Regions from separate parts of the Pseudoalteromonas sp. BMB genome, predicted to be linked through region 1. Evidence: predicted binding sites of a transcription regulator. Region 1 holds the regulator's gene; each other region holds the start of a gene.
The links. The regulator sigma-54, encoded in region 1, starts transcription at its own class of promoters, with help from an activator protein. The targets are predictions, from matches to a motif close to GTTGGCACGNNNNTNGNNT.
Positions count from the first base shown of each region.

Region 2: a site for sigma-54 is predicted at 2,301-2,319, ahead of fliE (flagellar hook-basal body complex protein FliE). Genes of this name have one in related genera too.
Region 3: a site for sigma-54 is predicted at 4,896-4,914, ahead of BB427_RS16150 (manganese efflux pump MntP). Genes of this name have one in related genera too.

Region 1 covers NZ_MBQA01000105.1:31,672-38,979, reverse strand. The annotation lists gene BB427_RS07685 (HPr family phosphocarrier protein) at 220-489, opposite strand; gene rapZ (RNase adapter RapZ) at 490-1,356, opposite strand; gene ptsN (PTS IIA-like nitrogen regulatory protein PtsN) at 1,349-1,807, opposite strand; gene hpf (ribosome hibernation promoting factor) at 1,809-2,096, opposite strand; gene BB427_RS07665 (RNA polymerase factor sigma-54) at 2,126-3,625, opposite strand; gene lptB (LPS export ABC transporter ATP-binding protein) at 3,672-4,397, opposite strand; gene lptA (lipopolysaccharide transport periplasmic protein LptA) at 4,397-4,939, opposite strand; gene lptC (LPS export ABC transporter periplasmic protein LptC) at 4,929-5,483, opposite strand; gene kdsC (3-deoxy-manno-octulosonate-8-phosphatase KdsC) at 5,480-6,031, opposite strand; gene BB427_RS07640 (KpsF/GutQ family sugar-phosphate isomerase) at 6,031-7,002, opposite strand; gene BB427_RS07635 (calcium/sodium antiporter) at 7,012-7,308, opposite strand, start outside.
Region 2 covers NZ_MBQA01000013.1:115,929-123,236, reverse strand. The annotation lists gene fliG (flagellar motor switch protein FliG) at 1-198, opposite strand, end outside; gene fliF (flagellar basal-body MS-ring/collar protein FliF) at 191-1,909, opposite strand; gene fliE (flagellar hook-basal body complex protein FliE) at 1,930-2,262, opposite strand; gene BB427_RS01790 (sigma-54-dependent transcriptional regulator) at 2,520-3,899, opposite strand; gene BB427_RS01785 (sensor histidine kinase) at 3,896-4,996, opposite strand; gene BB427_RS01780 (DNA-3-methyladenine glycosylase I) at 5,233-5,832, shown strand; gene BB427_RS01775 (sigma-54 dependent transcriptional regulator) at 6,101-7,308, opposite strand, start outside.
Region 3 covers NZ_MBQA01000179.1:10,670-17,977, reverse strand. The annotation lists gene BB427_RS16170 (ATP-binding protein) at 1-50, shown strand, start outside; gene BB427_RS16165 (DJ-1/PfpI family protein) at 97-672, opposite strand; gene BB427_RS16160 (M3 family metallopeptidase) at 911-3,076, shown strand; gene BB427_RS16155 (LiaF domain-containing protein) at 3,139-3,816, opposite strand; gene BB427_RS16150 (manganese efflux pump MntP) at 4,265-4,828, opposite strand; yybP-ykoY riboswitch at 4,836-5,005, opposite strand; gene BB427_RS16145 (nitrilase-related carbon-nitrogen hydrolase) at 5,077-5,796, opposite strand; gene BB427_RS16140 (alpha-ketoglutarate-dependent dioxygenase AlkB) at 5,804-6,406, opposite strand; gene BB427_RS16135 (GGDEF domain-containing response regulator) at 6,558-7,308, opposite strand, start outside.

The DNA.
Region 1 (7,308 bases):
ATTTTGAGGCGAGAAAATCTTGTCGATAACACGGCGAAAATTTTGCTATTTAGTTGTTCTAAATGAAAAATTTTTAACACAGTTAGCGTCAGATTTGCTCCTTCAAATTGAGCAAGTATTAAGACTAATTGGTATTAGGCCAGTCTGGTTACGGAGGGGGAGATTAGCAGGGAATAAATGAATCAGACCTTAGTGCTATTTTGGTGCTAGTAGCCCAAGTTACTCGGATTCATTAAATTTATTTTCTATTAGTCCGCCAATGGCGTCTAGTGCATACTGAGCATCAGGACCTTCACAAACCACTCGGACTTCTTTCCCTTGGCTGCTTTCAAGTAACAACAGCGCTAGTACGCTGTCAGCAGCTGCGCTTTTGTCTCCTTGATATAAGGTCACTTCGGCATCAAATTGGGTTGCTAATTGTGCAAGAACCGTCGCTGCTCGAGCGTGCAGACCAAGCTTGTTCTGAATTAAAAACGTATCTTCTAACATTTAACCCTCTTGCTCACGGTGGCGAATTTTGACGTTGGGATGGGTTTTAGCAAAACGCTCACCAATGGTTTGCGCTAAGTATACCGAGCGATGCTGCCCACCAGTACATCCTATCGCGATCGTTAGATAGCTGCGATTGTTACGCTCTAAGTGTGGTAACCAAGTTTGTACAAAGGTTTGGATCTGCCAAGTAAACTTTTGCACTATGCTGTGACTCGACAAATAGTCTTTGACTGGCTGATCTAGGCCAGTTAGTGGCTTAAGCTCAGGCTCCCAATGTGGGTTGGGCAAAAAGCGCGCATCAAAAACGTAATCCGCTTGTTTTGGGATGCCGTGTTTAAAGCCGAAAGATTCAAAGGTAATAATGAGTTGTTTGTCTTTTTTACCTAAGATTTTTTCGCGGATATCTTCTGCAAGTTGATGAACGCTCAGGCCTGTAGTATCAATGAGAAAATCGGCGCGAGTGATCAACACGTCTAACAATTCCCGTTCTTTCTTTATCGCAACATCTAATGGAAGATTATGCAGTGAAAGAGGGTGCAAACGGCGTGTTTCTGAGAAGCGTTTTATCAGGGTTTGATCGTCACTGTCTAAATAAAACAGGGTAGGTTTGGCAAAGCCAGGTAAGTATTCAAGAATGTCATTAAACTCGTCCTGTTCTTTAGGCAAGTTTCTAACATCAATACTGACTGCAATTTTATTATAATTGTCCGAAACACTGCGGACTAAAGACGGCAGTAAATTGACCGGAATGTTATCTACACAATAGTAGCCTAAGTCTTCCAATACTCGAAGCGCTACAGATTTACCAGAGCCTGAGCGGCCACTGATAATGATAAGCTCGAGTCCTTTTTCTTCATCACTCATCAAGTTCACCTTGGATCACAGCATATAACTCATCGTCACTTTTTGCTTGTCTAAGCATTTTGCAAAAAGACTTGTCTTTGAGTGTATCAGCAATCGCCGCTAAGGTCTTCAGGTGCTGTTGATTGTCACCTTCGGGTACGATGAACGCGACAAAAATATCGACAGGCTGCTTATCTATGGCTTCAAACTGGATCCCTTGCTCGCTGACAAGCACCATTGCAAGGATTTTATCCAAACCTTCAAGTCGACCATGGGGAATGGCAATGCCTTTACCGATCCCTGTGCTGCCTAATTTCTCTCGCGCCATTAAGGCGTCCAAGATAGCATGCTGACTGGTATTTGGAATTTGGCTATGGGCCAGTTCGCTGATGTATTCTAAAATACGTTTTTTGCTATTAAAAAGGACCGCAGCTTTACTGCAGTCCTTGTTCACTAATTCACTTAATTTCATCTTAGTGTCGAGTGAGCTTCTCTTTGTGTTTAATAACTTGACGATCTAGCTTGTCGATAAGGCCATCAATTGCGGCATACATATCTTGATGCTCTGTTGATGCAAATAGCTCGCCGCCGTTTACGTGTAATGTTGCTTCTGCTTTTTGTACTAGCTTCTCGACATCAAGGATCACATGCACGTTATTGATATGATCAAAGTGCCTTTCTAGCTTCGCAAACTTGTTGGTGACATAGTCTCTTAATGAGTCAGTAATTTCTACATGGCGACCAGTTAGATTTAGTTGCATAAGCATTTTTCCTTCTTGGGTTTTACGTCTTATATCAAGCTTTTACGCTGATTTGACGGTGGAATGGCTAGGGATTCACGATATTTTGCAATCGTACGTCTCGCTACCTTAATTCCTTGCTCAGCTAAGATATCTGCAATTTTGCTGTCACTCAATGGCTTCGCGGTATTTTCTGCAGCTATCAGCTTTTTGATAAGTGCTCTAATTGCTGTAGAGGAGCACTCACCTCCATTTTCTGTACTTACATGGCTAGAGAAGAAATACTTCAGCTCAAATATTCCCCGAGGTGTATGCATGTATTTTTGTGTTGTCACACGGGAAATTGTGGACTCATGCATCTCAACCATTTCAGCAACATCATTTAGCACCATAGGGCGCATTGCTTCGGGGCCATGTTCAAAGAATGCCTGTTGTTGTTGCACAATGCAATTGGTAACTTTTAATAATGTATCATTTCGGCTTTCTAAGCTTTTAATAAACCACTTTGCTTCTTGTAAATGTGAGCGAATAAACTGACTATCCGTACTGGATTTCGCCGTTCTAGACATCGCAGCGTAATGGTCGTTTACTCTTATTTTAGGCATAGCATCAGGATTTAGCTCTACGACCCAGCGACCTTTTACTTTTTTCACTGATACGTCAGGGATCACATATTCAGGCTCTTCATGAATAATGCTTGCCGCTGGTTTTGGGTTAAGGCTATGAATTAACGTCATGACCTCTTTGAGATCGGCTTCTTTAAGGCGCGTTTTCTTAGCCAAAGTTCGATAGTCACGGCTGGCAAGCAAATCGATATGCTCTGTCAGGATCATTTTCGTTTCGGTAATCCATGGCGTATCTGGGGCGAATTGATTTAGCTGAATACACAAGCACTCTTGTAAACTACGCGCTGCGATACCGACAGGATCGAAAAGTTGGATACGTTTGAGTACGGCTTCGACTTCATCCAGCTCAATAGGCTCTTCGCTACTTTCATCATTAATGCTTTCTAAAATGTCTTCGCAAGACAGTGTTAAAATGCCTGACAGGTCGACTGCTTCAATAATCGCAATCGCAATCGCTCTATCTGTTGGACTAAATGGTGTCAGCTCAAGTTGCCACATGAGATAGTCGTGGAGAGATTCAGAGGTTTCCCCTTGATAAACATTATCGTCATCGGGAAGTGGGCCTGAACTTGCAGCGGGTGCTGCGCTCATATATTCATCCCAAGTGACATCCATGGCAAGGTCATCACTGACAGTGTCTTTGCTCATGGCGGTATCTGAGTCTATCTCATAGTCACTAACCTGCGCTTCATCGCTTGAATCTTGATTGTCGTCAGCACTACTCTTTTCTTGGCTGTGTTGGTCAGCGTTTTCGCCGTCAGTATTATCACCTTCTTCCACTTCCAACAATGGATTGCTGTCTAATGCTTCTTGTATTTCTTGTTGCAGATCCAATGTACTGAGCTGCAGCAAGCGAATGGCTTGTTGCAGTTGCGGAGTCATTGTAAGTTGCTGCCCCATGCGCAGCTGTAATGATTGCCTCATGTATCTCTAACAATCCTTTTTAACAGTTATTAATACTACGTCTTAACTATAGCTTGAATTGTTCGCCTAGGTAGACATCTCTTACGGTTTGATCTGCCAAAACATGTTCTGGCGTGCCTGCAGCGATTAACTCACCATGTGAAACGATGTAGGCTTTTTCACATACGTCCAGTGTTTCTCTAACGTTATGATCGGTGATTAGCACACCGATACCGCGATTTTTTAGGTGCTCTATGATTGTCTTTATATCTAACACCGAAATAGGATCAACACCAGCAAAAGGTTCATCTAACAGGATAAACTTAGGATTAGCGGCTAAAGCGCGAGCAATTTCTACGCGTCTTCTTTCGCCTCCCGATAATGCCATGCCCTGTGAGTCACGAATGTGTTGAATATTAAATTCGTCCAGTAACTCGTTTAGTTCAGCTTCTCTCTCAACTTTAGATAAGTCTTTTCGAGTTTCTAAAATCGCCATCAAATTTTGATAGACCGTGAGTTTTCTAAAGATTGAAGACTCTTGCGGTAGATAGCCAATACCAAGTCGCGCGCGGCTGTGCATCGGTAGCAAAGTGATATCTTCATCATCAATCTGAATAAAACCTTTGTCGCTTGGTACTAACCCTACAATCATGTAGAACGTAGTGGTTTTACCTGCACCATTTGGTCCTAATAAGCCTACAATGCTGCCAGCCTTAACACTTAAGCCAACATTTTTGACGACTTCACGACCTTTATAACTCTTTGCTAGACCAGTTGCTTTGAGCTCGCTCATTAATTGTTACCTTCTTCCTGCGCTTTTTTATCTTTTGCGTCTTTTTTGTCATCAACAGGAACAAGGATGGTTCTTACCCGAGAATCTTCTTGGTCTGAGCGCTCAGCACTGATCAATTGCTTTTCAATGTCATAGGTGATGACTTGCGCATTGATTTTTTGCCCAGTTTGATTGATTTCCGCATCGCCAGAAATGACTAAGGTGCCTTTTGCAACGTCGTAACGAATTTCGTTTGCTTTGGCTTCTAGCAAATTACCATCAGGTTGACGTTCGCTGAAAATAGCAGGGCTGCCAGTTGCAACAAGTAGTTGCTTGTTAGTACCAAGCTCCGCGCGGCGGTGGACTTCTAGGCGATCGGCATTTATTTTTCTGTTGCCATGAATAATAACAACATTTTGTTCAAAAATACCGATGTTGCTTTGCAGTTGAGCTTGCTGACGGCCAGCATCAATAATGACTTCATTTTGTTCTGCAGCAATTGCTAGAGTAGAACTTGCAAGCAAGCCGATGAAAACTAGTTTGTTAATGATTTTACTGGTCATAATAAATTGTCTTTGTGTGGTTGATGAGTTCGATCACTTGCTTTTGTAGATCCGCATGCAGCCCTTTACCCGTGATCCTAAGACTAGGACCTGTGATAACGACAGGGTGTTCCGATTTCATCAATTTTTGCTTAATTTCAACTCTTACATTATCGGCATTGATATCGGTGATCATGGCGTTAGGCGTTAAATTCTTTGCCAGCACATTGCCTTCTAATATCAAGGTATTGTTTTCGTACAGTGTTGCTTCTAATGCACTTATTTGCCAATTCTGCTCACCGTTATATAAGGTGAAAATAGGCTTTTCAAAGTGACTAAAGCCAAGATCTTGATACAACTCCATCTTATCAGCAGTTACCTGATAGTTTAATAAGCCATTTTCACTATAGGTCGTTTGCTGAAGCGTGGTTGCAACATAATCGGGCTTAGCTAACGGTTCATCTTCTTTTGCTGAGTCCGCCTCTGATGGATTCAACATGGGCGACCACATCCATACCATTAGAGAAGCGAAAACAATGAGTAAGATGACACGTAATACGGTCATGTACTTGATCCTTTGGAAGTCAATAAGTGATTTTGGCTGAGCATTAGAAGATCAGTCAGTTCTCTCACGGCACCAAAACCACCAGGCATCAAGGTCGTGTAATGGGCGATATGTTTAACAAGAGGATGTGCATCATTGACGGCAACGGCAAAACCGACTTGCTCCATTACGGGTAGATCTGGGCCATCATCACCAATATATGCAATTTCGTCATCACTAAGGCTGAGCTTAGTCTTCAGTTCATCATATGCCACTAATTTGTTTTCTTGGCCTTGGTAAATATAAGTTACATTTAAACTAGTCATGCGTTGCTGAACTATTTGTGAATGCCTACCTGTGATAACGGCGACTTCGATACCACTATCAATTAAGGCCTTAATACCAAACCCATCTTTGGTATTAAATGCTTTCAGTTCTTCTCCATTATTACCAAGGTATATACGTCCATCTGAGAATACGCCATCAATATCGCAAATCAATAATTTGATTTGTTTTGCTTTTTCCCAAGCTTCAGGTGAAATCGTCTGATATAAATCTTCAAATTGCATTACAGCACCCCCGCTCTAAGTAAATCTTGCGTATTCAAGGCGCCAACCGGTATGTTGTTTTCGTTTACCACAATCAAGCCATTAATTCGTTTGGTTTCCATGATATTGAGTACCTCAGCTGCGAGCATATCGGCGCGTGCAGTCGTACTTTTAGCCGTCATTACTTGCGTGATTGGGGTGGTGTGAATATCGACCTTTTGTTCGATAATACGGCGCAAGTCACCATCGGTAAAAATACCTTGTAATTGCGAGCTTTCATCTACGATTGCCGTCATACCTAAACTTTTAGCTGACATTTCAAATAAAGCTTCTTTAACTGTGCAATGACTATTGACCATAGGGATTGCATCCCCTTGATGCATGACGTCAGCAACGGTTAGTAGTAGACGCCTTCCTAAACTACCGCCAGGATGGGAAAGTGCAAAATCATCAGCCGTAAAGCCTCTGGCTTCAAGTAGCGCAACCGCGAGCGCATCACCCATCACTAGCGTAGCTGTGGTGCTCGCCGTGGGTGCAAGTCCTAATGGGCAGGCTTCTTTTGATACTTTAACACAAAGGTGAACCGTTGCATTACGAGCCATTGTAGAGCTCGGGTTACCTGTCATGGAAATAACGGGTGCCCCTAAGCGCTTTATCACAGGCAGGATTGAGATCACCTCTTGGGTTTCCCCTGAGTTGGAGATCATCAGTACCACATCATCTTTGGTGATCATACCCAAGTCGCCGTGACTTGCTTCTCCTGGATGAACAAAAAATGCGGGGCTGCCAGTACTTGCGAGTGTCGCTGCGATTTTGTTACCGATGTGGCCTGATTTACCCATGCCAATCACGATGATGCGACCTTGGCAGCCAAACATAATTTCACAGGCTTTTACAAATTGTTGATCAACAAACTGTTGCACTTCTTCTATTGCTGCAAGTTCAGTAGCAAAAACTTGATTTGCAGAATCAATAAATGGGTTCGTTGTCACAAGGCTTCCTTAAATGATGTAGTAAATATAACCGACGAAGCTTGCGACAAGTATGCCACCTTCCAAGCGGTTGATGCGGCGCTGACCTGTTAGGCTGAGGCTCATTAGGATAAGCAGCAGTGTCGCGCCAAGCATAATAAAGATATCACGTGACGCAATATTGGCGTCGAGGACAGATGGGTTAATAATCCCAGCAATCGATAGCACTGCCAATATATTAAAGATGTTCGAGCCAATAATATTGCCAAGCGCTAGATCGTCTTCTTTTTTAAGTACGCCAGCAACACATGCCGCAAGCTCGGGTAA
Region 2 (7,308 bases), on a different contig from region 1:
TATTTTAGCCTGAGATAGGTCATCCATGGAGGCCATTGCCATACCGACCTTTTGCACTTGTTTTGGCTCTAAGTGTTTCAAAATCTGAGCCGCATCTTCTTCAGTCAAACTAAGCAGTAAGATGGCAGCCTTGTCGACGCCATCTAGCTTGTCAACGTCAAAGGCTGCGGGCAATTGTTTTTGTTCTTGATCAGTCATCTTCTGTCAACCACGCTTTCACAACTTGTGATGAGAGTTCTGGTTCGTTAGCAACTAGGGCACGTACTGCTTTGAGTAAGTCCTCGTCGCCATGTAAGTCTGGCAATTGTAATCTACCGTCAGAAGAGAAGCCAACCGCAGACTCATCGAATTCGTTATTTAGCATATCGAGTGTACTGTCACCTAAATCTACACCACTGGTCAACGCATCTTCATCAAAATCTTCAAGCGTATCATCTGGGTAAATTAGACGCTTAAGCATAGGTCGTACTACCGCTAAGATTAGCACAATGATCACTAAGGTACCTGCTGCAAGACGGATTGTCTTTTGGAACCAATCTTGCTCCCAAAGTGGTATCTCTTGCATTTCAGTGAGGTCTTCACGTACGAATGGCACAGTCACTACCTCTAACGCATCACCTCGCTGCATATCAAAGCCCACACCACCTTGTAGCAAACGACGGATATTATTTAACTCTTCTTGCGTACGCGGCGCCATTGCCATGTTACCTTCAGCATCAGGTTTTGCGAGGTAGTCAACGGCCACACTTACACTGATCCGGCGAATAACCCCAGTTTGCTGACGTTTATGGCTAATAGTGGTATCTAACTCATAGTTACGGGTTGCTTCTTTTTGATTACTGCTTGGTGTTGCACTTTGACCATTGCCGCCTTGACCCGCAATCTCTGGGATATTTGAGTTTATAGGAGGTTGATTAGTCAGCGCCCCCGGAATACCCACAGCTAAACCACCAATATTATTTTCTTCATACGTCGTTTCGCTACGAACCGCAGGTAAATCAGGGTTATAACGTTTTTGCGTTTCTTCAACTGCGCTGAAGTCCATCGTTAAGTCAACCTGCGCAGTAAAGTTACCAAGACCTACAGTTGGGATCAGGATGCTATCAATTTTTTCTAGATATTCTTGTTCACGCTTACGCTCAATTTCATACTCTTTTCTCGAGCGTGCAGCTAAAGAGTCTTGAGAACCAGAGTTGAGTAGACGACCGTTTTGATCGGTGACGGTCACGCGTGAAGGTTCTAGGCCTTGTACCGCTGATGCCACGATGTCTACGATTGAATCAACTTCTTCGCCGCCAAGCGTTTTGCCACGTTTAAGGGTAATAACTACGGTTGCTGAGGGCTTTTTCTCGCGACGCGCAAAGACGTTTTCTTTTGGTATTGCAAGCAACACTTTTGCACGATTTACGTCTTGTAACTCTTCAATTGTTCTTGCAAGTTGTTGCTCACGGCTATGCTTTAAGCGCTCTCTTTCAAGACGTTGGCTAACACCAAAACCCATATCTTGCATCAGAATATCAGTGCCAGAACTCGGAGACTGGGTAAAACCGTCACGCGCCATGCGTAGTTTTATGTCTTGATAGTCCGACTCAGCGACTAAAATGGTATTACCATCTAATTGGTATTCAATTTTTTGTTGGTCTAAAAAGTCTAACGTTTCAACGAGTTCTTCTGTTGGATATTTACCAAGTGGGCGCATATCTGGTTGGCGCGCCCAAATGATAATAAAGATTGCGATTGCTAAACAAATAGCAAGGGCAATAACCAGAGTAACCTGGCGCAACATATCAACACCGCTTAGCGCACTGAAGTAGCCTGATTTTTGCTCTTGTTGCTCATCCGAACCGCTGTCATTATTCAGCGCTGCATCGGAAAGCGTAAGATCTGTTGATTGATTAGTAGCCACGATTACTCTCCACAGTCACTCAATTAAACTGGCATGCTCATGATTTCTTTATAGGCCTCAACAAGTTTATTACGAACTTGCACTGTTGCCTCAAAAGCGACCGACGATTTTTGTTTCGCTATCATGGCTTCTGCAAGAGAAACGCTTCTGTCACCCATTTCAACAGCGGTGACTTTTTGTTTCGCTTCTTGTTGTAAGCCATGAACCGTATTAAGTGCGTCTGAGAGTAAATCGCCAAACTGAGCCGACGAAGATGCCGCAGTCTTAACCGGCTGCACTGATGGCTGTGTGTTTCTCGTCGCTTCTGCAGCCATTGCCTGCATTTCTTGAAATAGCGCTGATGATTGTACTTTCATGATGCTTTACTCAAAATAACTCTTAGTTACCTGCAATAAAGCAGAAAACGTGCCAACTTAAAACCCTTTATTTTCAACACCTTATAACATTTTAATCATGTCGAAAAATTGGCAGTGCATAGAAGTGAAAACTAGGCGCCTAAAATCTGCTGATCTTTATAGGCGCCTGAGTAAATTTGAATTAACAGATAAAGCTTAACCTGAGGTTTGGAAAAGAAATAAGCTAACTCATTGTTTTTAAGCTCAGGTAACTTAGGTTAAGCAGGTAGCGCAATCCCTAAGTCTCGCATTTTTGCCAGCTTATAGCGAAGCGTGCGAGGACTCATACCTAATACCTCCGCCACCTCTTTGCGTTTACCATTAAACTTTGCCAGCGTATCTAAAATAATTTGGTGTTCTTTATCCTGTAGCTCATCTTTATAGCTAATGATCTCATCCTCACCTTGAGAGCGCTCCATTAAAGCTGATGCTTCATGATTTACAAGTGGTGCAGACTCAATCAAAGCCATCGGTGAGAAATTTTCGATAAAAATATCATCTTCTTGAATTTCATTATCTTGGAACAAAATCAGGGCACGTTGAATAACGTTATCTAGCTCTCTTACGTTTCCAGGCCAACTGTGCGAACTGAGCTTGTGCTTTGCACCGCTGCTTAATATAGGTGTTGGCTTGCCTGCTTTTTGCGTATGTCTTACCAACAAATGCTCGGCTAACACCGCGATATCACCCGCTCTATCCTTCAGTGGCAACCACTCTAGCGGGAAAACATTGAGGCGATAATATAAATCTTCTCTAAATACCCCATCCTCCACCGCTTCTTTTAAATCGCGGTTACTGGTTGCCAACACTCTGACGTCCAGTGAAATGGTTTTTCTACTGCCTAAACGCTCTACTTCCCGCTCTTGTAACACGCGAAGTAATTTTGCTTGTAATCCCAAATCCATCTCTGTGATCTCATCAAGCAAAATCGTTCCCTTTTGTGCTTGTTCAAACTTACCTGGACACGCCTGAATGGCACCTGTAAATGCCCCCTTTTCGTAACCAAACAGGGTCGCTTCGAGCATATTTTCTGGGATTGCAGCGCAGTTAATTGCGATAAAAGGCTCGTCTGCTCTGTCGGATTTATCGTGAATATAGCGAGCCAACACTTCTTTACCTGAACCGCTCGGTCCAAGTACCATAACGCTGGCATCCGACTTAGCTACTTTTGCGGCCAGTTCAAGTAGTTTAATACTCTTTGGATCGGCAACAATGGGGCCGTCTGTCTCTTTTTCCTTCTCAGGTAGATAACGTCCAACCATATTGAGCAATACTTCAGGCGCAAATGGCTTAGCCATATAGTCGATGGCACCCAATCTCATCGCTTCGACCGCATCATCAATGGTCGCGTATGCTGTCATCATCAATACCGGTAATTCGGGATAGTTGAGTTTAATGGTCTTTAACAAGTCAAGCCCACTCATGGCACCCATTTGCACATCACTCACCACCAAAGAAAAGGTTTCCTGCTTTAGCAATAAAACGGCTTGTTCCGCACAACTTGCTTCTACGCACTCGATATTTGAAAGCTGCAATGTATCGATGAGTGCTTCTCTTAAACCAGCATCATCTTCAACAACTAAAACTCTGTTACTCATAGTTCCTCCGCCTCAATTAGTGGTAGTACCAAGCTAAAACGCGCACCCTTACCTTCAACATTGTCTGCCTGCGCAAACCCTTTGTGCGCGATAGCGACCGAATTAACCACCGCAAGTCCTAGCCCAGTCCCCTGCGACTTAGTTGTAAAAAATGGTTCAAACAACTTGTCTACTAAGGTTTCATCAATGCCAGGTCCATTATCAACAACTGAGATACGTACATACTCGCCACACGGCTCGCGCTCTGCATTAAGTTCAATGTGTGCCGCACTGCCAATTATTTGAATACTGTTGTGGATCAGGTTTTGGATCGCACTTGCAAGCGCAGTACGATTACCTAATATTTCGATATCTGGCTCGGGTAAAAATGCTTCCAATGTTGCTTGGTTAAGCTCAACCATAGCGTCAGCACCCGCTTTGACTTCACTCAATAACTGTTGCATTGACACTCGCTCAACCACTTGTTGCTCACCGCTTTTAGCAAACAACAGCATGTCATTAACTTGGCTTTCTAAGTCTTTTAACCGGGACATCAACTTATCGTGAAACTTTTCTCGAGAAGCCGAAGGAAGATTAGCTGCACCTAGGTTTGCACCATATAACATCGCAGCCGATAACGGCGTACGCACTTGATGCGCCAATGAAGCAACCATTTTTCCTAACGCACTTAACCTTTGCATATGCGCAACACGGCTTTGAAGCCGGCGCGTCTCGGTGAGATCTGTCATCAAAATGAGTTGCCCAGGTTCTGGTGTTAGCGCGGTAATATCTAACTTAATTCTTCTGCCATCTTTAAGAGAGACTTCATGACCATCGTCCTGCTGTGGTCGAAATGAACGCTGAATAACGCTAAACCACTTTTCACCTTCGAGTGGTTCACCCAACATATCCATCGCAATTTGATTCGCCTTGGCAATCATACCTTGACCATCAAGTACCACGACACCCGCAGGCATAGTATCAACAAGATGGCTTAACCAACTCGCCTGCTGCCTAAGGTCGCTTAGCTCACCGACGTAGGCTTCTTGCAGCAAACAGGGATTGTAGCGATTCGTCGTTGGTACAAATTGTGGATTAATAACATGTGCTAATGCCATTTTTCCGCTCTCTTAAAAATAAACTCAATGGATAAAAGCAAAAAACGATCCAACTTTATATTTCATTTAAAACATAGAGTTATATAACACTTAACAATATCAATTTATTGACACTGTTTTTATATACAGCATTATGCTAGAGTTTTTGAAAGCCAAATGTGATGCCGCAATGAGTAGTTGGCGTAGTAAATCATTTAGCTTATTCATATTCACAATTAGATAGAAGAGAGCCAACAATGACAATACGATGCCACTGGGTAGACGAGAGCAAACCCGATTATGTTGAATACCATGATAAGGAATGGGGAAGACCTGTACTAGATGACCAGAGCTTGTTTGAGTTTATCACATTGGAATCTGCACAAGCTGGCTTAAGCTGGTATACCATTTTGAAAAAACGTGAAGGCTATAGAAAAGCATTCCACGATTTTGATGTACACAAAGTGAGCCAGATGACAGAGCAAGATGTCGAGCGGCTATTAGCATTTGACGGAATTATCAGAAACCGTGCAAAAATCGCAGCCACGATAAACAACGCTAAGCGATTTATTGAAATTCAGCAAGAGTTTGGCAGCTTTGCAAAATACCAGTGGCAATTTGTTAATTACAAGCCTGTTATCAACCCCATGCGTGACAAACACGATGCCGTTGCCACCAGTGAACTCAGTGACAAATTTGCCAAGGACTTAAAAAAACGTGGGTTTAAGTTTTTAGGCTCAACCACCGTGTATGCGCATATGCAAGCTTGCGGCATGGTTAACGACCATGCCGATAACTGTTTTTGCAAACAAACCATTATTGCCGGTTATCAAGACTTGGATTTTACTCGACTTTAAACAATAAAACACAAGGCCGCGTATTAAGCGGCCTTGCTGAGTTGATTAGGTAACCTGAACTTGGAATAACAACTTGTTCTCTAGCAGCTGTTATCCCTTACTACTGTGTTAAATTTGCTTGCAATAGGCCAGCTATTGACGCACAAATTTGCCTTGTATTAAGAAATAACTTCTGGCTAGAGTGATACTTCGCTTTTGAATTTAGTGATTTTAGTGGATTAACTTACTTCTTATCCCGAGTTCAGGTTAGGTAGTAATTGATGAACTATTAATCACGATTGAGATTATACTTTTTCATCTTCTCAACTAATGTTGTACGGCGAACGCCCAAGATTTCAGCCGCGCGAGCAACCACATAATCGTAGCGCTCTAAAGCTTGAGTGATCAAATCAATTTCAAGCTCTGCTAAATATTCTTTTAACTCTATCCCCTCGTCCGGCAGTAAGCCAACATTCGGTGCTTGTGGCGCAAAATCTTCCGCGACCATGTCCTCTTCATCGTCACTAAAACCATCGCTAAATAGTTCGTTGAACGCATCTTTTTCTAATAGTTCTTCTGGATATTCAGGCTCAAACGCTTCAACTTCTATATAGCGGTATTTTTGTGGTAAATCCGTCACATCGACAACCTTGTCCGGGAACATAATCACCATTCGTTCCACAAGGTTCGCAAGCTCTCGAATATTCCCAGGCCAAGCGTGTGACTTTAAGCTGTCTACGGCTCTATCCGTAAACTTAACCGAATTGCCCGTTTGCTCATTTACTCTACGCGTTAGTTCTTTTAGCAGTAGCGCAATATCTTCCGCACGCTCGTTTAAAGAGGGGTTTTCAATGGGGAATACATTGAGTCTATAAAATAAGTCTTCGCGAAACTTGCCATCTTCAATCATGGTTTCAAGATTCCGGTGCGTCGCGGCAATCACACGAACATCCGCCTGAATAGGCTTTGTGCCCCCGACTCGTTCATAGGTGCGTTCTTGCAAAACTCGTAATAATTTCACCTGCATTTGCAGTGGCATATCACCGATTTCATCGAGAAAAAGCGTACCTCCTTGCGCAAGTTCAAAACGCCCTTTTCTGGCTGAAATCGCGCCAGTAAACGCACCTTTTTCATGACCAAAAAGCTCGCTTTCTAACAGCTCTCCAGGGATAGCACCACAGTTAACTGGCACAAATGGTCCCTGCGCACGTTTAGACAATAAGTGTACGTTACGTGCAACCACTTCCTTACCGGTTCCCGATTCACCCAAAATAAGGACATTGGCGTCGGTTTTAGCCACTTGAGAAATCAAGAAACGAACGTTTTTAACCGCTTCGGTTTCCCCAACTAAACCATCAAAGCTCTTATTTAGTAGCTTGTTCTCTTTATTTGGAAGCATACGTAAATATTGCTGACAGTCATGTAGCAATTGCATCGTGACTTCTTGCCCAAAGGGTTCGGTGATAAGCCCTATTACATTCGGTAATGCAAGTAGCG
Region 3 (7,308 bases), on a different contig from region 1:
CGAAAAAACGCGTGAGTGAGCTAGAGTTTGTAGATATCAACAGTGGCTAAAGTGAGTGAGGCCTTGGTTGAATAATGGTGAGGTTACTCACCATTATTAACTTCTAGGCCAGTCATAATCCATTTGGGTTGCGGTTTTTCTTGCAACAGATTGCCCAAAGCGTTTTTTCACCAACTCTAAACTCATATCTATACCTGCCGAAATACCCGCTGAGCTAGTAAAATTCTGATCCATCATAAATCTTACGTCCTCAACGACTTCTAAAGAGGGATATTGCTCTCTCAAATCGTCGATATCCTGCCAGTGGGTGGTGACTCGCTTGCCATCAATAAGGCCTGCTTCTGCATATAAAAACACACCCGTACAAACAGATGCGCACTGAGAGGTATGATTCGCTGTTTCTGCAAGCCAATTAAGTACGTTGTGATCTCCGCAAATTTGGTGATGAAGTCCGCCAACTACGATGAGCAAATCAAACTTTGGATGCGAGTAAATACTGTAATGGGGGTTTACACTCATACCGCCACGCGAGGTAACAGGAACATGACTTGGCGCGACAAGGCTGACGTTAATCGGTGTTTCGATAAATCGCTTTGCGGTGTTGAATACCTCAAACGGGCCGCAAAAATCTAAACACTCCGCACCGTCATAGATAAAAATACCAACTTCCATTATTTCTTCTCATAGATCAGTTTTTTACTAACTTGGCTGATTTTAGTTAAATTTTCAAGGTAAATTGTAACAACCCATGAAAAAACTCCACTCACTGTCGTTTTAGTGTCTTTAAGCTACTATGAACTCTAACATTTCTGCTCCATCGCAGAGAACCTTGTTTCTCCCGCAAAGCGATTGCACTTTTAGAGACGATCCGTAATATCTTGCCCACGATCACAACAAGCGATGAAACAATATGTTCAAACCTTCCATCACATTATTAAGTGCAGCCGTATGTTTAGCCCTTGCGGGTTGTGCGGGCACTGCAGACCAAAGCCAAGAACCGGTCAAATCACTGCAAAGTAAGCAATATGATAACGTGCTTTTACAGGAGTTTTCAGGTCCTTATCAAGGTGTTCCTCATTTTGACAAAATGAAGCTTGAGGATTTAGAAGCCGCACTTGAAATTGGTATGGCTGATAATTTGAAAGAAATTGAAGCAATAGCCAACAATCCTGCGAAGCCAACTTTTGAGAACACCATTGTTGCGCTAGAAAGAGCGGGTGCCGCTTTGGATCGCGTTTTTACCTACTATGGTCTTTGGAGTGCAAACATTTCAAGCCCAGAGTTTAGAGAAATCCAATCGCGAGTTGTGCCTAAGTTCTCAGAGTTCCGCTCTAAAATTACCCAAAACCAAGCCCTTTTTGCACGTGTAAAAGCAGTATATGAAGGTGCTGAATATAAAAAGCTAACAGCAGAAGAGCAGCGTATTACTTGGATGCGTTATAACGGCTTTGCCCGCAATGGTGCGACGCTAAAAGGTGAAGATGCTAAGCGTTACGCAGACATTAATCTTGAACTATCAAAGCTACATACTAAGTTTGCAAATAACGTCCTTGCAGATGAAGAAAACTACGTGGTTTTCCTCACTAAAGCGCAGTTGTCAGGTTTGCCTGAGTCGTTTGTTGCATCGGCAGCGGCTGCTGCAAAAGCGCGCGGCAAGGTGGATATGTACGCGATTACCAACTCTCGCTCCTCAATGGATCCATTTTTAACCTACTCAACAGAGCGTGAGTTACGCGAGAAAGTATGGAACAACTACTATAACCGCGGCAACAACGGTGGTGAGTACGACAACAAAGCGATTATCTCTGACATCTTAACGCTTAGACATGAGCGCGTTAACTTACTGGGTTACGATAATTACGCGCAGTGGCGTCTTGAAGATCGCATGGCGAAAAAGCCTGAAAATGCGATGGCGCTGATGAAAAAAGTGTGGCCAGCAGCAATTGCCCGCGTGAAAGAAGAAGTTGCTGACATGCAAGCGATCGCCGACAAAGAAGGCGCTGATATCACCATCAAGCCATGGGATTACCGTTTCTACGCCGAGAAGGTTCGCCAAGCTAAATATCAATTGGATTCAAACGAAGTTAAAGCTTATTTACAGCTAGACAATCTGCGTGAAGCAATGTTCTATGTTGCAGGCCGTTTGTTTAACTTTGAGTTCAGCGAAGTGCCCAAGGGCTCAGTACCAGTGTTCCACCCTGACGTTCGTGTATGGGAAGTAACAGACAAAACCACCGGTGATAATATCGGCCTTTGGTATTTAGACCCGTTCGCACGTAAAGGTAAACGCTCTGGTGCATGGGCCTTATCATATCGTAGCCATACAACATTTGATGGTAAAACAAATGTGCTTAGCTCAAACAACTCCAACTTTGTGAAAGCACCTGAAGGTGAAGCGACCTTAATTTCTTGGTCAGATGCAGAAACCTATTTCCACGAGTTTGGCCACGCGCTGCATGCGCTTTCATCAAACGTGAAGTACCCAAGTTCAAACTCTGGCGTGCGCGACTACACTGAGTTCCAATCTCAGTTATTGGAGCGTTGGTTGGCAACGGACGAAGTGATCAATCGTTACTTAGTTCACTATAAAACAGGCAAACCTATGCCTAAAGCGCTAATCGAGAAAATCAAGAAGTCAGCAACCTTTAACCAAGGTTTCGCGACGACTGAATACCTTGGATCGGCTATCATGGATATGCTTTTCCATACCACAGATCCTGACAAGATTGGCGACCCTGTTGCATTCGAAAAGTCTCAGTTAGGTGCGCTTGGCATGCCGGACGAGGTCGTGATGCGTCATCGTACAACTCACTTTGGTCACGTATTCTCAGGTGAAGGTTATTCAGCGGGTTACTACGGTTACCTGTGGGCTGAGGTATTAACTTCTGATGCAGCAGAAGCGTTTGCTGAAGCGCCAGGTGGCTTCTACGACAAAGACGTTGCACAGCGTTTAGTGGATTACCTATTCTCAGTTCGCAACTCAATGGATCCAGCAGAAGCGTATCGCAAGTTTAGAGGCCGTGACGCTGAAGTTGAGGCGCTAATGCGTGATAGAGGCTTTCCGGTAGAGAAGTAAAAAGTTTACTCTGCTATTTGGATAATAAAAAACCCCTGAACCAAGGGGTTTTTTATTAAGCTTTAGCTTTTGGATTTCGTGCCGTCACCAAATAGGAATTTAAGGCCGTCGGCAAATTGCTTTATTTGCGCTTTCATCGAGCGCTTTACACTAACTTCAATGCTACCCAAAATCATTCTGCCGTGAATATAAATTCGTGGACGCTGTTTCACCTGCCCTGCAGATGCAAGCGTGTTTCTTGTGTTTTCTACTGAACCCATAATATTACGAATATCGGTGACGACATCGACTGTGTCTGGTACAAAAATTTCGTCACTGCCTAAAATGCAATCTATATAAATATGTACTTCAGGGTGACTAAAAATTGCGTTGCTAAAATCTAGTTCCAAGCTGCCAAGGTAGTTTTTTAGGTGGATCTCTTTAGGTACGACCCACTCGCCACTGCGATGGTTGGAACTAAGTATAGAGGTAATGCTTATTGCCTCAGCACCATCTACGCTTGAGGTAAATTTTGGACCCAAACGAGCGGCTTTTTCGCTGTGATATCTTGCATCCGACTTGAGCGGTAAATCAGCACTAAGTGCTGCAATTTGTTCTTGTTCGTTCAGGTCGTATGCTTTATCCAATCGTCTCTCGAATGCATCAGCCGAAAGCTCACCGTGGCTGTAATTTAGAATTAACTGGTCAATCACCTCTTCCCTGACGGATTCGAGAGGCCTATCTTTTAATGGTACAGACATATGGTTGGTTCCGTTCTCTTGATTTGTGGTTAGAGTAGCAACAACCAAGCCAATATTAAATCACATATAAAACAAATGGTTAGTATTTTTTAATATCAACTTACTCTATTTATTTACTAATATTTAGTTGTACAAAATAGTATTTGGTCAAAATTACCACTCTTAGATGACAGGTAACGCAGTTGCGCAGGTGTAGTTTGATATTGTCAGTCACTTTGCTATGGTAGTAGGTGTTCGCAAAACAACCAAAGGAGATTAGTTATGGCGAAGAAAAGCGATGTTAAAGCGCTTAAAAAAGAGCTGAAAGCGCGTAAAGCAAAGATTGAAAAGCATGAAGCGAAAATCAAAAAGCTGAAAAAAGCGATTAAAAAGGCGTAAAAGCCATTAGCCCTAAGGTAAAGGGATAAGTAAGCGAGCGGTAAATATACCGCTCTTTCTGCGAGTCAGATTAAATCGAAAGATGGCTATATAGCAACCAAGTCCCCACACAGATTAAGGTCACCCCTCCAAAGGTTTCAGCTCGACTACCAAGAAACTTTCCAGCCGAATGCCCAATCATCACCCCAATTGTTACCATCATGGTGGTGGCAAGGCCAATGAGCGCAGCGGCGAGCCATATATTCACATCAACAAATGCGAGACTGACACCGACAGCCATTGCATCAATGCTAGTGCCAAACGCTGTGATAATGGTTTTTAACCAAGGCTGCTTTGCGTGTTGCGTTGGTGCATCATCGTCACCCTTAAGGCTCTCATAAATCATATGAGCGCCAAGTCCTAACAATAAGATAAAGGCAATCCAATGATCCCAAGCCTCGACATAGCCAGCTGCAGATTGTCCTATTAACCAGCCAATCAGCGGTGTACTGGCTTCAATAATCCCAAAAATGAGGCCGATTTTTATGGCTTCGGTAAGCCGAGGTGATTTTAGGCTGGCGCCTTTACCGATTGCCGCAGCAAACGCATCGGTAGACATGGCGTATGCTAACAGTAGCAGGGTGACGAAATTCATTTACATTGCTCCGGTCGGGCGATTTGAGTCCACGATACATCCACACGCCCGACCACAGGCATGGATATATCGATGGTCTCGCCAACCGAGAGGTGTCCGCACCATGGCATGTGGCCAATTATGTTGATACGAACTCTTCCGAGCATTGGAAGCAGGCTACTCCCCAACGAGTTGCGATAATATCAAGAATTGCAGTGGATGCAAAACCAAAATTGAGCAGCTTCTGACGGTGATAATTCTCGTTACCTTTATGACGGGGTCAAGAAGTCTATTTCGGTTGTGATAAGCTGCTCCTTAGCATCGCCGAGTATAAGTACCTCGCCATTAGGGCTCACAAGAAGGCTTTGGCCGATAAATTGAATTCCCGTGCCATTGCTGTGGTCCATTCCTAGGCGATTGGCTGACATAATATGGACTTTATACTTCTTGGCTTGTTTTATGATTGTATCAAGGCTGTCTTCGCCACAATAATTTGAAGGGTTCACAATGAGCTGTACGCCCTGCTCGGTGAGTTGCATCAGCCCCTCTTCAAACCAGATGTCGTAACATAATAAAATACCCACTTTAATACCCATTACTTCGTGCACTTTGAATGCATTACCTGATTGAAAAAAGCGCTTATCGGGCGGTGCTAAAAAAACCTTGCGATGTACGCCAACAATCCCTTCTGGACCCACTATAGCCGCACTATTAAAGTGCTCACAGCCTGCCTTTTCAATGATGCCTGCGATGATAGTACCGTGTTGCTGTTGTGCGATAGATTGAAGCAGGCTGATAGTTGTGCTCTCGGATAACTCCTCTGCCATTTCCTCCATATGAGTGTGGCAAAGAAAGAGGCTACCTGAAGTACATAATTCAGGTAAGACGATGAGATCAAAGTCAGCTTGTGATAAAGTTTTTTCTATGGTTGTCCGGTTGCATTGAGGGTCGCCATAGTTGACAGCAAATTGATAGAATCCCACTTTCATCGTTCACCTACGTAATATTGGGCCAAGTAAACTGCCGAAAGGTCAGATTGAATCTAGCACCAACCTCTTTAGGTGCAGGAGGTATGGCATGTTGAAACTGCGTTTGAAAGCCATTTCCCATGATGAATAACGAACCGTCTTCTAGCAGCTGTTCAAATTGCTCATCGGGTTTTGCTTGATGACGAACTTGAAACAAGCGCTCGGCACCTAAGCTCAAAGAAGCGATAACATTAGTTGGCCCAAATGCGGACAGATCACTGTGAAAGTCCATGTATTCTTTACCATCTGGATAAAAAATACAGACACAGACGCTAAATTCGATACCTATTTGAGTCTGTAATCGCTGCTGTATTGATGCAATCAAATCAGGCCAAGCTTGGCGTCTACCATGATAGCTAGGAAACACCGCTGGATCTTCGAGCCTTGGCTCTACAAACATCATTTTCCAGGGTCTAATCTCTGTATTTCCACCGTTAGGTAAGGTGATGATTTCAGGCTGAGATAAATCACAGTGCTTGATTAACCACTGATACAGTGAATGGCTTTCTGCCTTGGTAAGAAACGCTGGAATATACTCTGCCTCGGCGTTATCGATAAGTGGAAGTTTCATGACTAATTCCTTGTTGTTGCTATTTTTCTTTAACAAAAAGAACAGCACTAAAGCAAGACACTAAAGCCGCTCCCTTTACCTACTTCAGAGATTGCGCTGATCCGCCCTTTGTGGCGATGAGAATCCAGGAAAGTATATTAATGAATAGCTACTAGCTTGCCTCTCCAAACACTCGATTTTTACCATTCTTTTTAGCTTCATATAGCGCGTTATCTGCTCTTTCTACTAACTCTTCAACAGTTTGATTGATATTATCCTCACTAAGTGAAGCGACACCAGCACTAACCGATACAGCTTTTAGTGGTGAAAGTTTATGTTCAATAGCGGTTTCGAAGAAGGTTTGTACCACTCTTTGCGCAATCTCTAAAGCGAAAGAGTAGGGGGTGTTTGGCAGTAAGATGGCAAACTCTTCACCGCCGTATCTGTACAGAGCGTCCATAGGTCGACGAATATGATTTTTGGCGGTGTTAGCAAAAACCTTCAAGACATCATCACCCATTAAATGACCATATTCGTCGTTATAGAGCTTAAAATAATCAACATCCAACATTACGACACTAAGCGGACTAATAGAGCGCTTTGCACCACGATAGTGGCGCTCCAAGTCAGTATCAAATAACCTGCGATTAAACGCTTCTGTAAGTCCGTCAACGTATGAATATTCCCTAAGTTGATCGGCTTGCTTTTTATACTTTAGGTGGGTAAGTACCCGATTAAATAGCGTTCGCGCCACAATTGGTTTGCTGATGAAATCGACAGCACCTGCATCCCAGCACATTTCTTGCTGATTTTCTTTAATGTTGGATGTCACAAATATGACAGGAATTCGGGCGGTTATTGGATCTTTTTGAAGCTCTGTACAAGCCTCTATACCCGTTATCCCCTCGAGCATCCAGTCCATT